DNA from 2 places in the Vibrio sp. YT-19(2023) genome. Region 2 is predicted to be linked to the other one. Evidence: riboswitches for the same ligand, from Rfam matches in the RefSeq annotation. Region 2 holds a riboswitch; the other holds the start of a gene.
The links. Region 2 has a riboswitch for lysine ahead of lysC (lysine-sensitive aspartokinase 3). Riboswitches for the same ligand answer to the same signal wherever they lie in the genome.
Positions count from the first base shown of each region.

Region 1: linked by a shared signal. The riboswitch ahead of tet(35) (tetracycline efflux Na+/H+ antiporter family transporter Tet(35)) and the one ahead of lysC (lysine-sensitive aspartokinase 3) in region 2 are both predicted to bind lysine.

Region 1 covers NZ_JAWOQN010000004.1:207,398-213,032, reverse strand. Annotated here, with positions in the region: gene tet(35) (tetracycline efflux Na+/H+ antiporter family transporter Tet(35)) at 1-1,309, opposite strand, end outside; lysine riboswitch at 1,419-1,601, opposite strand; gene R7E78_RS05125 (H-NS family nucleoid-associated regulatory protein) at 2,184-2,591, shown strand; gene R7E78_RS05120 (inosine/guanosine kinase) at 2,719-4,023, opposite strand; gene R7E78_RS05115 (hypothetical protein) at 4,141-4,410, opposite strand; gene mnmA (tRNA 2-thiouridine(34) synthase MnmA) at 4,599-5,635, shown strand, end outside.
Region 2 covers NZ_JAWOQN010000043.1:3,568-9,202, forward strand. Annotated here, with positions in the region: gene metH (methionine synthase) at 1-2,464, shown strand, start outside; gene lysC (lysine-sensitive aspartokinase 3) at 2,551-3,903, opposite strand; lysine riboswitch at 4,005-4,183, opposite strand; gene R7E78_RS21690 (pyridoxal-phosphate-dependent aminotransferase family protein) at 4,404-5,525, shown strand; gene R7E78_RS21695 (PglL family O-oligosaccharyltransferase) at 5,588-5,635, opposite strand, start outside.

The sequences.
Region 1 (5,635 bases), on a different contig from region 2:
GTAGCATTAGCGCTACGTCTGTTGCGCCAGCCATGTCTCCAGCGATTGGAAGCATGATGCCGAACGTACCCCATGAAGTACCTGTTGAGAACGCCATCAGGCCAGACAACAAGAATAGGATAACTGGGAGCCAATGAGGGTTGATATTGCCCTGCGCCATTGTCGAAAGGTAAGTACCAGTCTTCATATCACCGATAACAGAACCAATGGTCCAGGCAAATACTAAGATTAGAATCGCACCAAACATAGACTTAGCACCAATCCAAAGTGTACGTGCGATCTCAGCCATTGGTAGACCTTGCTTCACAACAGTAAACAGTGCAACTGCTAAGCCAAGCAAGCTACCGTAGATTAGTGATGTACCTACATCTGTATTTTCAAAAGCACCAAGAAGCGCAAACTCCTTACCATCAGCAGCCAATGCTTGGCCACCCGTGTAAAGCATTGAAGCGATAGTCGCGATAATCAGCGTCACGATAGGAAGTATCAAATCTGACACTTTACCCTTTTCACTTTCACGGATATCTAGCTCTTCGTTTAGGTCATGCGCTTCTTGCGAGTCATTTTCTTTGTCTTTATCAAAGCCACGACCTTGCGATGCAGAGATCTCATGCTCACGCATTTTACCAATATCAAGACCAAACCACGCAACAGCGAACACCATTAGCAGCGCAAAAACGGCGTAGAAGTTCATTGGGATAAGACGAACATATGCGCCAAGAGCCGAATACTCTGTGATCCCATGTGAGACTAAGATCCCGCCAATAATAGTAATAATGTAAGCACCCCAGCTAGAAGCAGGCATAATTACACACATTGGAGCAGCGGTTGAGTCTAGAATGTACGCAAGCTTAGCGCGAGACACATAAAAGCGATCGGTTACTGGGCGAGAGATCGCACCAACAGCAAGGCTATTAAAGTAATCATCGACAAAAATGAATACGCCTAAAAAGGCGGCAAGAAGTTTGGAGCCGCGTTTACTCTTCACTCGAGATTGTGCCCATTCAGCAAAAGCACGAGTACCGCCAGATAGCGTTAATAAAGCTGTTGTCATACCTAATAAGATTAGGAAACCAACAATGCTCATGTTCCAAGTGTTAATTCCGCCATCTTCAATAAAGACAGAAGAAACTTGAGAACTGACGTAACCTGCGGTGTCGCTGATAGACCAGCTATTAAGTAGCACCGCACCTAGCACGATACCTACACCCAAGGAAACTAATACACGTCGAGTCAAAATCGCCAAAGTCAAAGCGACAATAGGTGGCAATAATGAAACAGGAGAACTAGAAAAATCTATTAAATTCATGATCTTCAAAAACCAAAGTTTGGCTAGAGATCTACTGCAGACAAGTCACGTAGCATACGATACGTGCTCATGTTGAACTTAGCGACAGGGAAGCGAACACTCCACCCAACCCTACAGTAGCGCTCCATAGTTTAATGTGAATATATACTATGGCAGTGTTGTTCCTTTCAGATACAACCCCAGCAAGTAACTTTGATGAGTTACTTACTTCGGCAATCTTCGCCTTCCACTATTATTCATTGGCATCACCCCAATAATAGCTACTCTTCGAGACCGCGCCTCTACGGCAACAACAAACAATTAACCACTAACTGTACAAATTAAAAACAAATTGTCTGCAATATTGCATCAGGTGGCAGCCATTGTACTTATGATGAGAGTCAATGCAACACATCAAACTAAATTAAACAAATAAATAATGACTGAGATAATTTATAAACCTTGCCTACTTCCATAAGTTTTGTGCAACTGAAATCACATCAATCATGTTATTTATGAAACATTATTACTACCTTAGAAATATCATGGTTTATCTTATATCAATAAATTAAGGATATATGACACAGCATTAAAGATGGATGCTTCATATTTTTAAGTAATAACTCAAATTTTTTTATAAAAAACCAAGCTGTCACTCTCTCTATACAATAATGATTGTTGATTTTAGTTCTCATCTAATAATGATTTATTTCGAGTGTAATAATATTAATTGCTTTAAAAAATAGTCAAATTTAAACAAAATCTTGATTTAGCATTTGCACATAAGGAAAAGATAAAGTTAAATATAAGGACTCTTTGTTTATTTATAGATTGGCATTATTTAATCGTAACGATAAAAAGTGCCCAACACATTAACCTTTTAATAGGAATCGTTATGTCAGAGCTGACTAAAACCCTTCTAAATATCCGTAGCCTTCGTGCATTTTCTCGTGAGCTGACTCTAGAACAATTGGAAGAAGCTCTAGATAAACTCACTACTGTCGTAGATGAGCGTCGTGAAGCAGAAGAAGCAGAACGCGCAGCACAAGCAGAGCAAGAAGCTAAGCTTGCAGAGATTGCTGAGAAAATCGCTCAAGACGGTATTGACGTAGAAGCACTTATTACTGCGCTATCTGGCGAAACTAAGACGAAAGGCAAAGCGAAGCGCGCACCTCGCCCTGCTAAATACAAATACACAGATTCAAACGGTAATGAGAAAACTTGGACTGGCCAAGGTCGTACACCTTCGGCGATTCAAGAGCAACTTGATGCAGGTAAATCTCTGGATGAGTTCCTAATCTAGATCCGTGCTATTTTTAAAAGGCTCCCATAGGGAGCCTTTTTTATTTAAACCATTACAAATAAAAAAGGCACGTTTCTTAATGTGCCTTTTACTTTAGTTACAGAATAGTTAATTAAATCGCTTCGTATTAACGTTCCCAGTATGCTTCTTCTAGGCTATCTTCTCGCTCAGGAAGTCCGCGCGACAATCGTGGTGAATGTTGCACGAGAACTTCGTAGCTAGCACGGTTTGCGTATTTGCAGACTTGAGAAAAAGAAGAGTAAGTTAAATACTCGTTACTGTGCTTGCTTGAATTAGGCACATTTTCTTTATGGTATTTATTTGCTGCCATATCATGAAGAACAGCAGATAACGCAGCATCACCTGCGCCATTTGTATTCTTAATTTTTTCTGGGCCACCCATATATGGCGAGATATGCGAGTACACTTTTATTGGCGTCTCGCATGAGTCTTTTTTCGCCGGACGACTGAATTCATAACGATTAAATTCAGCAATTGACCCTGGAAGTAATGGCAAAGAAGTTTCGCGCTTCGCGCTATCTTCCGTATAACCCGCCATAAATAGGCCTACAGGCCCCGCGGTGCACAATACTAGATCTGCCCACTCCAGTGTTTTATCAGATGCAGCAAGTGGGTCTGACTCACCCGTCAGAGCTTCTGCTTCATCTTCATTCATCGCAACGACTGAAACGTTATCTCGAATGAATTCTTGCCAATATTTCGGGTCATCTTGAATAACGAACTTCGTCCCAAGAGTCAGAACAACAGGTACATCATTCTTTTTCGCGTACTCAATCGCTTTCATTGTTGCTTCAGGCATTGGGTCGCCTTCTTTACAACGTACTAAATATGACGTTAGTACAAGCGCCGATGCATTTTTAAAGATTTTTTCTGGAATGCTATCAGGATGCAGTTGGTTCATTTGCCCTTCACTGATCGCAAAAGTACGTTCACCATCTTCTGTAATAAGAGCGAAACAACGACCGATAGCGCCATCAACACCTTGTAGATAGTTCAAGTCCATGCGGCTTGATGTATTACAAAGGTAACGGTAGCCATAGCTGCCAATTTTGATATCCTGGCTCATCACTCCAAGCAGCGTAGAGCGATCATCTGCTAGCACAGAGTAGTTGTGTAGCGTGTTACCAATTGTGCCACCCGCATACTCATTGGTAATTAAGTTCTCTTCTTTAAGTTGCTGGTACAACTCTTCTGCTCTTTCGTCATCAATAACCAAAGAGTGACCTTTACTCAGACCGTACTTTTCAATCACATCCGTTGTAACTTTAGCTTCAATATCAACCAAAGTTTGGTCAATACCAATGATGTGAGTGCGCGTCATCTTCTTGCTTTCTTGTGCTTGGCTCACCAGCGGGTCACGAGCATGAACAGGAAAATAGTGCTTCGATTTGCGTTGTCCAGGAAATTTCATATTGTCAGTCTGAGTAAGGGGATGAAAAGGAGAACGGATTCTATACCGCTAATAATAAAGCGGCAATAAAAGCAATTATAGCAAACGTTTGCTGACAGCTTTTTTCTTTTAGGTGGCTTATTCACCTTCCATAAAGCTGAGATCTGGTAGTTGCTCAAGGTGCTCGCTATAACGCTTTAGGTTGAACTCACCCTCATTCTTCATTACATCAAAAACCTCAATTGACATCGCACATGCCATCATCGCAACCGCATCTTCACGTGGTGTGCCAGTCATCATTAAACGCATAAGGGTTTCTTTTACTTTAAGCGGGTTACCATCTTCGAGCTGATTTTCAACAATTTCAATCAACTCACTTTCTTGCATAAATTGGTTTTCTTCTGTCATTTGATGTTTCCTCTTGGATTTTGGCCAACTATGCCATATATACCTCTTCTATACTTGCGAAATTACTCGTTCGAATCTTTGTTGAAGAAAAATCCAGCGAAACGAATTGTGATTTCGATCTCGGATCTGTCACCGGTCTGTGGATTCTGATAGAATCTGCATCCCGTTTATTTAAGTGGTGTTTAGTAATGTCTGATAACAGCCAAAAGAAAGTCATCGTCGGTATGTCCGGCGGCGTTGATTCATCTGTTTCCGCGTATCTTCTAAAGCAGCAAGGCTACCAAGTAGAAGGCCTTTTCATGAAGAACTGGGAAGAAGATGACAACGAAGAATATTGTACAGCGGCAGAAGATCTTGCTGACGCTCAGGCAGTATGTGACAAGCTAGGCATCCACCTACACACTATCAACTTTGCTGCCGAATACTGGGATAACGTATTTGAGTACTTCCTTGCTGAATACAAAGCGGGCCGTACTCCGAACCCTGACATTCTTTGTAACAAAGAAATCAAGTTCAAAGCATTCCTAGAATTCGCTGATGAAGTACTTGATGCTGATTACATTGCAATGGGCCACTATGTGCGTCGCTCTTTCCCAGAAAACGGTGAAAAACCACAAATGTTACGTGGTCTAGATGGCAACAAAGATCAAAGCTACTTCCTGTACACATTAAGCAACGAGCAAATCGCACGTAGCCTATTCCCTGTTGGTGACCTAGAGAAGCCAGAAGTACGCCGCATCGCGGAAGAGCAAGATCTAATCACGGCGAAGAAGAAAGACTCTACGGGTATTTGTTTCATCGGCGAACGCAAGTTTACTGAATTCCTAGGTCGCTACCTTCCAGCTCAACCAGGCAACATCGAAACACCTGAAGGCGAAGTGATTGGTCAACATCAAGGCCTGATGTACCACACGCTTGGTCAGCGTAAAGGTCTACACATCGGTGGCCGTAAAGGCGGCGGTGGTAACGAGGACCCATGGTTCGTTGGTGAGAAAGATCTAGAACGTAACGTTTTGATTGCCGTTCAAGGTAAAGACCATCCAATGTTAAAATCAGAAGGTCTACTTGCATCACAACTTCACTGGGTAGATCGTGAGCCAATTCGCGATGTTATGAAGTGCACAGTGAAAACTCGTTACCGTCAGGAAGATATTCCTTGTACAATCATCCCTATCGATGATGAAAACATTAAAGTTATCTTTGACGAGCCACAAATTGCTGTAAC
Region 2 (5,635 bases):
CATGTTGGATGCACAAGCTTGTATGGTTCGCTTTTTAAACCTTTGTGCGTCAGAACCTGAAATCTCAAAAGTACCAATCATGGTTGACTCTTCCAAGTGGGAGGTTATTGAAGCCGGTCTTAAGTGCATCCAAGGCAAAGGCATTGTTAACTCGATCTCTCTCAAAGAAGGCAAAGAGAAATTCGTTGAACAAGCTAAGTTGATCCGCCGTTACGGTGCGGCTGTGATTGTGATGGCGTTTGATGAGATTGGGCAAGCAGATACACGTGAGCGCAAAGTAGAAATTTGTACCAACGCTTACCGAATTCTTGTTGATGAAGTGGGCTTTCCACCAGAAGACATCATTTTTGACCCAAACATTTTTGCCATTGCTACGGGGATCGAGGAGCATAATAACTATGCGGTGGATTTCATTGAAGCCGTTGGCGATATCAAACGTGATTTACCACATGCGATGATCTCGGGTGGTGTTTCTAACGTCTCATTCTCTTTCCGTGGCAATAACTATGTACGTGAAGCGATTCACGCGGTGTTCCTCTACCACTGTTTTAAAAATGGTATGGATATGGGGATTGTGAATGCGGGTCAGTTAGAAATCTACGATAACGTGCCTGAAAAATTGCGTGAGGCTGTGGAAGATGTCGTTCTTAACCGTCGTGATGACGCCACTGAGAGATTGTTAGATATCGCGGCGGAATATGCAGGCAAAGGGGTAGGTAAAGAGGAGGATGCCTCTGCACTTGAGTGGAGAACTTGGCCTGTTGAAAAGCGCTTAGAGCACGCGTTAGTGAAAGGAATAACTGAGTTCATCGTTGATGATACCGAAGAGGCTCGTGTCAACGCTTCAAAGCCATTAGAGGTGATTGAAGGCCCACTAATGGATGGGATGAACGTCGTCGGAGACTTGTTTGGTGAAGGTAAAATGTTCCTTCCTCAGGTCGTAAAATCTGCACGAGTGATGAAGCAAGCAGTCGCGCATCTGGAGCCCTACATCAATGCAGAAAAGCAGGTGGGACAAACAAACGGTAAGATTTTGCTAGCGACGGTCAAAGGTGATGTACATGATATCGGGAAAAATATCGTTGGCGTTGTATTGCAGTGCAATAACTACGAAATTATCGATCTTGGTGTCATGGTTCCTTGCGAAAAGATCTTAAAAGTAGCGCAAGAAGAAAACGTCGATATTATTGGTTTATCAGGGTTGATCACGCCTTCATTAGACGAAATGGTGCATGTTGCAAAAGAGATGGAGCGTCTCGACTTTAACTTACCTCTTCTCATCGGTGGCGCAACAACGTCAAAAGCCCATACAGCAGTTAAGATTGAGCAAAATTACAAGCATCCAGTGGTTTACGTGAACAACGCCTCACGTGCAGTGGGCGTATGTACTTCTCTTCTGTCAGATGAACGTCGCCCTGAATTTGTTGAAAAACTTCAAGCTGATTACGAACGAGTACGTGATCAACATAATCGAAAGAAACCGAGAACCAAACCAGTGACATTAGAAGCGGCTCGAGCGAATAAAGTTGCGATCGATTGGGAAGCTTATACTCCTCCAGTGCCTGTTAAGCCTGGCATTCATATCTTCGATGATTTTGATGTGGCTATATTACGTCAATACATCGATTGGACACCATTCTTTATGACTTGGTCACTTGTGGGTAAGTATCCAACAATTTTCCAACATGAAGAAGTTGGTGAAGAAGCAAAACGTTTATTCGAAGATGCCAACGAGTTACTTGATCGAGTTGAGCGAGAAGGCCTGTTAAAAGCGCGTGGAATGTGTGGCTTATTCCCTGCTGCGAGCGTGGGGGACGACATTGAAGTTTATGCTGATGAAACTCGTACCGACGTTGTGAAAGTATTACGTAACTTGCGACAACAGACCGAGAAACCAAAAGGATTCAACTATTGTTTATCCGACTACATCGCACCTAAAGAGTCGGGTAAACATGATTGGATAGGGGCATTTGCTGTCACTGGTGGTATTGGTGAACGAGAGCTTGCTGATGAATACAAAGCACAGGGAGATGATTACAACGCAATTATGATTCAAGCGGTGGCGGATCGCCTAGCCGAAGCGTTTGCTGAGTATTTGCATGAGCGTGTCCGTAAAGAAATTTGGGGTTATGCTGCGGATGAAGATTTATCTAACGATGATCTCATTCGTGAAAAATACCAAGGTATTCGCCCTGCACCAGGTTATCCAGCGTGCCCTGAGCATACTGAAAAAGGACCGCTTTGGGAGCTACTTAATGTGGAAGAGAATATTGGCATGACTCTAACCTCCAGCTATGCAATGTATCCGGGCGCGTCAGTCTCTGGTTGGTATTTCTCTCATCCTGACTCACGTTACTTTGCGATCGCACAGATCCAAGAAGATCAGCTAGAGAGTTACGCCGATCGTAAGGGGTGGGATAGGATCGAGGCTGAAAAATGGTTAGGGCCAAACATTAACGGTTAAATTGATGTTTACCTCGTCCAAATGTAACAACTAATGAAACGACAAAGGGCTGCAGATACGCAGCCCTTTGTTTTATTGAGTTGAACTTACTTCTCAAACAACTCAGTGTGGAGTTTTTGTATGGCTTGTTTCGATACTGATTCATGGAGCAAGAAGCATAAGTTGTGAGGGCTAGCGCCATAACAAATCATGCGTAGGTTAAAATCTTCTAGCGTGCCAAAAACCTGTTTCGCGTAGCCTTTACTCTCACTCATGTTGTTACCAATGAGAGCAACGAGGCATAGGTCACGTTCAACTTCTACCTTACATAACTCTTCTAACTCTTCTCGTACAGCTTGCGGCAGCTGCGGCGCGCCGCCGGATGTATCGGTTTGATCAAGTGTTAACGATACACTGATTTCAGATGTTGTGATCAAATCGACAGATATCTTATGCTTTGCAAGGATCTCAAAGACCTTTGCTAAGAAGCCGTATGCGTGGAACATATTGGCGCTGCGTAGCGTTACCATGGTTTGGTTACAACGCAAAGCTAGCGCACGGAATAACGGTGAGCTTTCGACTTGGTGGCGAATCCAAGTTCCCCCTTTTTCAGGCTCTTTCGATGACCCCACAAATACCGGAATGTCGTGGCGCAATGCAGGTACTAGCGTAGAAGGGTGAAGGATTTTAGCGCCAAAGTTAGCCATTTCTGAAGCTTCACTAAAGCTGATCTCGGGAATTGGTGAGGCTTTTGGTGCAATTCGCGGGTCTGTTGTGTAGATACCCGGAACATCAGTCCAGATTTCTAGCCCTGCCGCTTTAACGCTCTCAGCAATTAAGGCGGCGCTGTAATCGCTGCCCCCTCGACCTAATGTTGTTGTATTACCGGCTTCGTCAGATCCTATGAAGCCTTGAGTAACAACAACGGATTGTTGGCAAAGTGGTACGAGTTTATCTTGCGCAAGCGTCGAAATTGCTTCAATGTTTGGCTCCGCGCGACCAAAGTTGTCATCAGTACGCAGCACATCGCGGATATCAAAGCGCACTGCTTGAATGCCTCGCTCACACATTAACTGAGTTAGAATGTGCGTCGACATGAGTTCACCACATGCGACTAAATGATCGGTTAACTTCGCACTAGCTTGGATAGATGCAGCCTCGGCCAGGCTGGTTACGGTATCTAATATGCCATACACCTCGGCAGCAGTTTTCGTGCTGTCTTCGAGCTGAGTTAAAATGGCGTCATGAATGTTGGCCAGATTTTGCAGCAGCTCAGTACGGTGCGTTTGATCCTGAACGCCGTTGGCGAGTTCTACCAATAGGTTGGTGACGCCAGAGCAAGCGCTGCTCACGACCAGGCGAGTATTTGGATTGTTTTCGATAATGGTGGCGCAACGACTCATTGCCTCAAAGTTGGCAACACTGGTTCCACCGAATTTAGCTACGTTAAATGCGCTCACTGCGTTCTCCCACGACTTCCTAAAAAATTGTACATCCAATGTTTAGTGAGAAAAGGAACAGAGCAAAAAGAGAGGTATTTAGAATGCTATTTGAAAAATTTACCCTCAGAAGCCCTTCATCAGACTGCGCTGATGACAGTTGATGGGATTCAGCCCAATTCAACCGACAAGTCAAATCCTGCAACTTTGACTTACCTCGGCACTACTCCCCCTCAATGATTGGTGTTGGAATTGCGGTTCCACAAATCATCTACCTGGGTAGCGCTCCTCTTCTACATAAAGCTCAAACATTGAACGGTTTTGAGGCCTTAATGTCAATCAATATTTCAACCTTTATGGTGTTTTTTATTAACGATTTTGTGACACTGGTTTGACCTCCATACTTACGGCTAATTGCTGATAGAGGAAAAATCTATTAGGGTGAAGAACCCTACACCTGAGCCATGTTATTGAATAGAACTTTTAGAATGCTCAGGATAAAAGATAATCAAGGAGCTGACATGTCGATCCAAAGCTTTATTCCGCCTCACCGTATTTTAATGGGACCTGGTCCTTCTGATATTTATCCTCAAGTGTTACAAGCACTAAGCCGTCCTACGGTAGGTCACCTTGATCCTCTGTTTATCGGTATGATGGATGAGCTCAAGCAGCTATTGAAGTATGCCTTTCAAACTGACAATGAGTTCACTATTGCGGTTTCAGCGCCTGGTAGCGCAGGGATGGAAACCTGCTTTGTAAACTTGATCGAGAAAGGCGACAAAGTGATCGTCTGCCGTAACGGTGTATTTGGTGAACGCATGCGCGAAAATGTCGTCCGTGCTGGTGGCGAAGTTGTTATCGTCGATGATGAATGGGGGACGCCTGTTTCCATTGATAAAGTCGAGCAAGCACTCGAACAGCACCCAGATACAAAAATTCTTGCTTTTGTGCATGCGGAAACCTCAACTGGTGCAGTCAGTGATGCTCAAGCATTGGGTAAGCTGGCGAAACAGCATAATGCATTATCTATTGTTGATGCGGTGACATCGCTTGGTGGTGTGCCGTTAAAAGTGGATGAATGGCAACTGGATGCGGTTTACTCTGGCAGTCAAAAATGTTTGTCATGTGTACCAGGGCTCTCACCAGTGACGTTTTCTACTGCCGCGATTGAAAAGATTCAAGCAAGAACAACACCAGTACAGAGTTGGTTCCTCGATCAGAGTTTAGTTTTGGGGTATTGGAGTGGAGAAGGCAAGCGTAGTTACCATCATACGGCGCCAGTTAATAGCTTGTATGCGCTTCATGAAGCTTTATTGATACTGAAAAATGAAGGATTAGAAAACGCTTGGGCTCGTCACCAACTGATGCATGAAAAACTCAAAAATGGCTTACAAAAGTTAGGCTTTAAATTTGTTGTGGACGAAGCCCATCGGTTGCCACAATTAAATGCGATTTACGTGCCTGAAGGAATTGATGAAGCAAAAGTTAGTGCTCACTTGCTAGAAACCTATAACCTAGAAATTGGTGCAGGCCTTGGGGCATTAGCTGGTAAAGCGTGGCGTATTGGCTTAATGGGTTACGGCGCTCGATCTGAAAACGTTGCGCTGTGCTTAAAAGCGTTAGAAGAGTCACTCACTGAATAAAATCATACAGCAATGAGATGAAGAAAAGCGAAGGTCATCCCTTCGCTTTTTTGTACTTATTACTATTCACCTGAAGTGGGGGCTGGTGAGGCAGAGATTGCTTGAGAAGG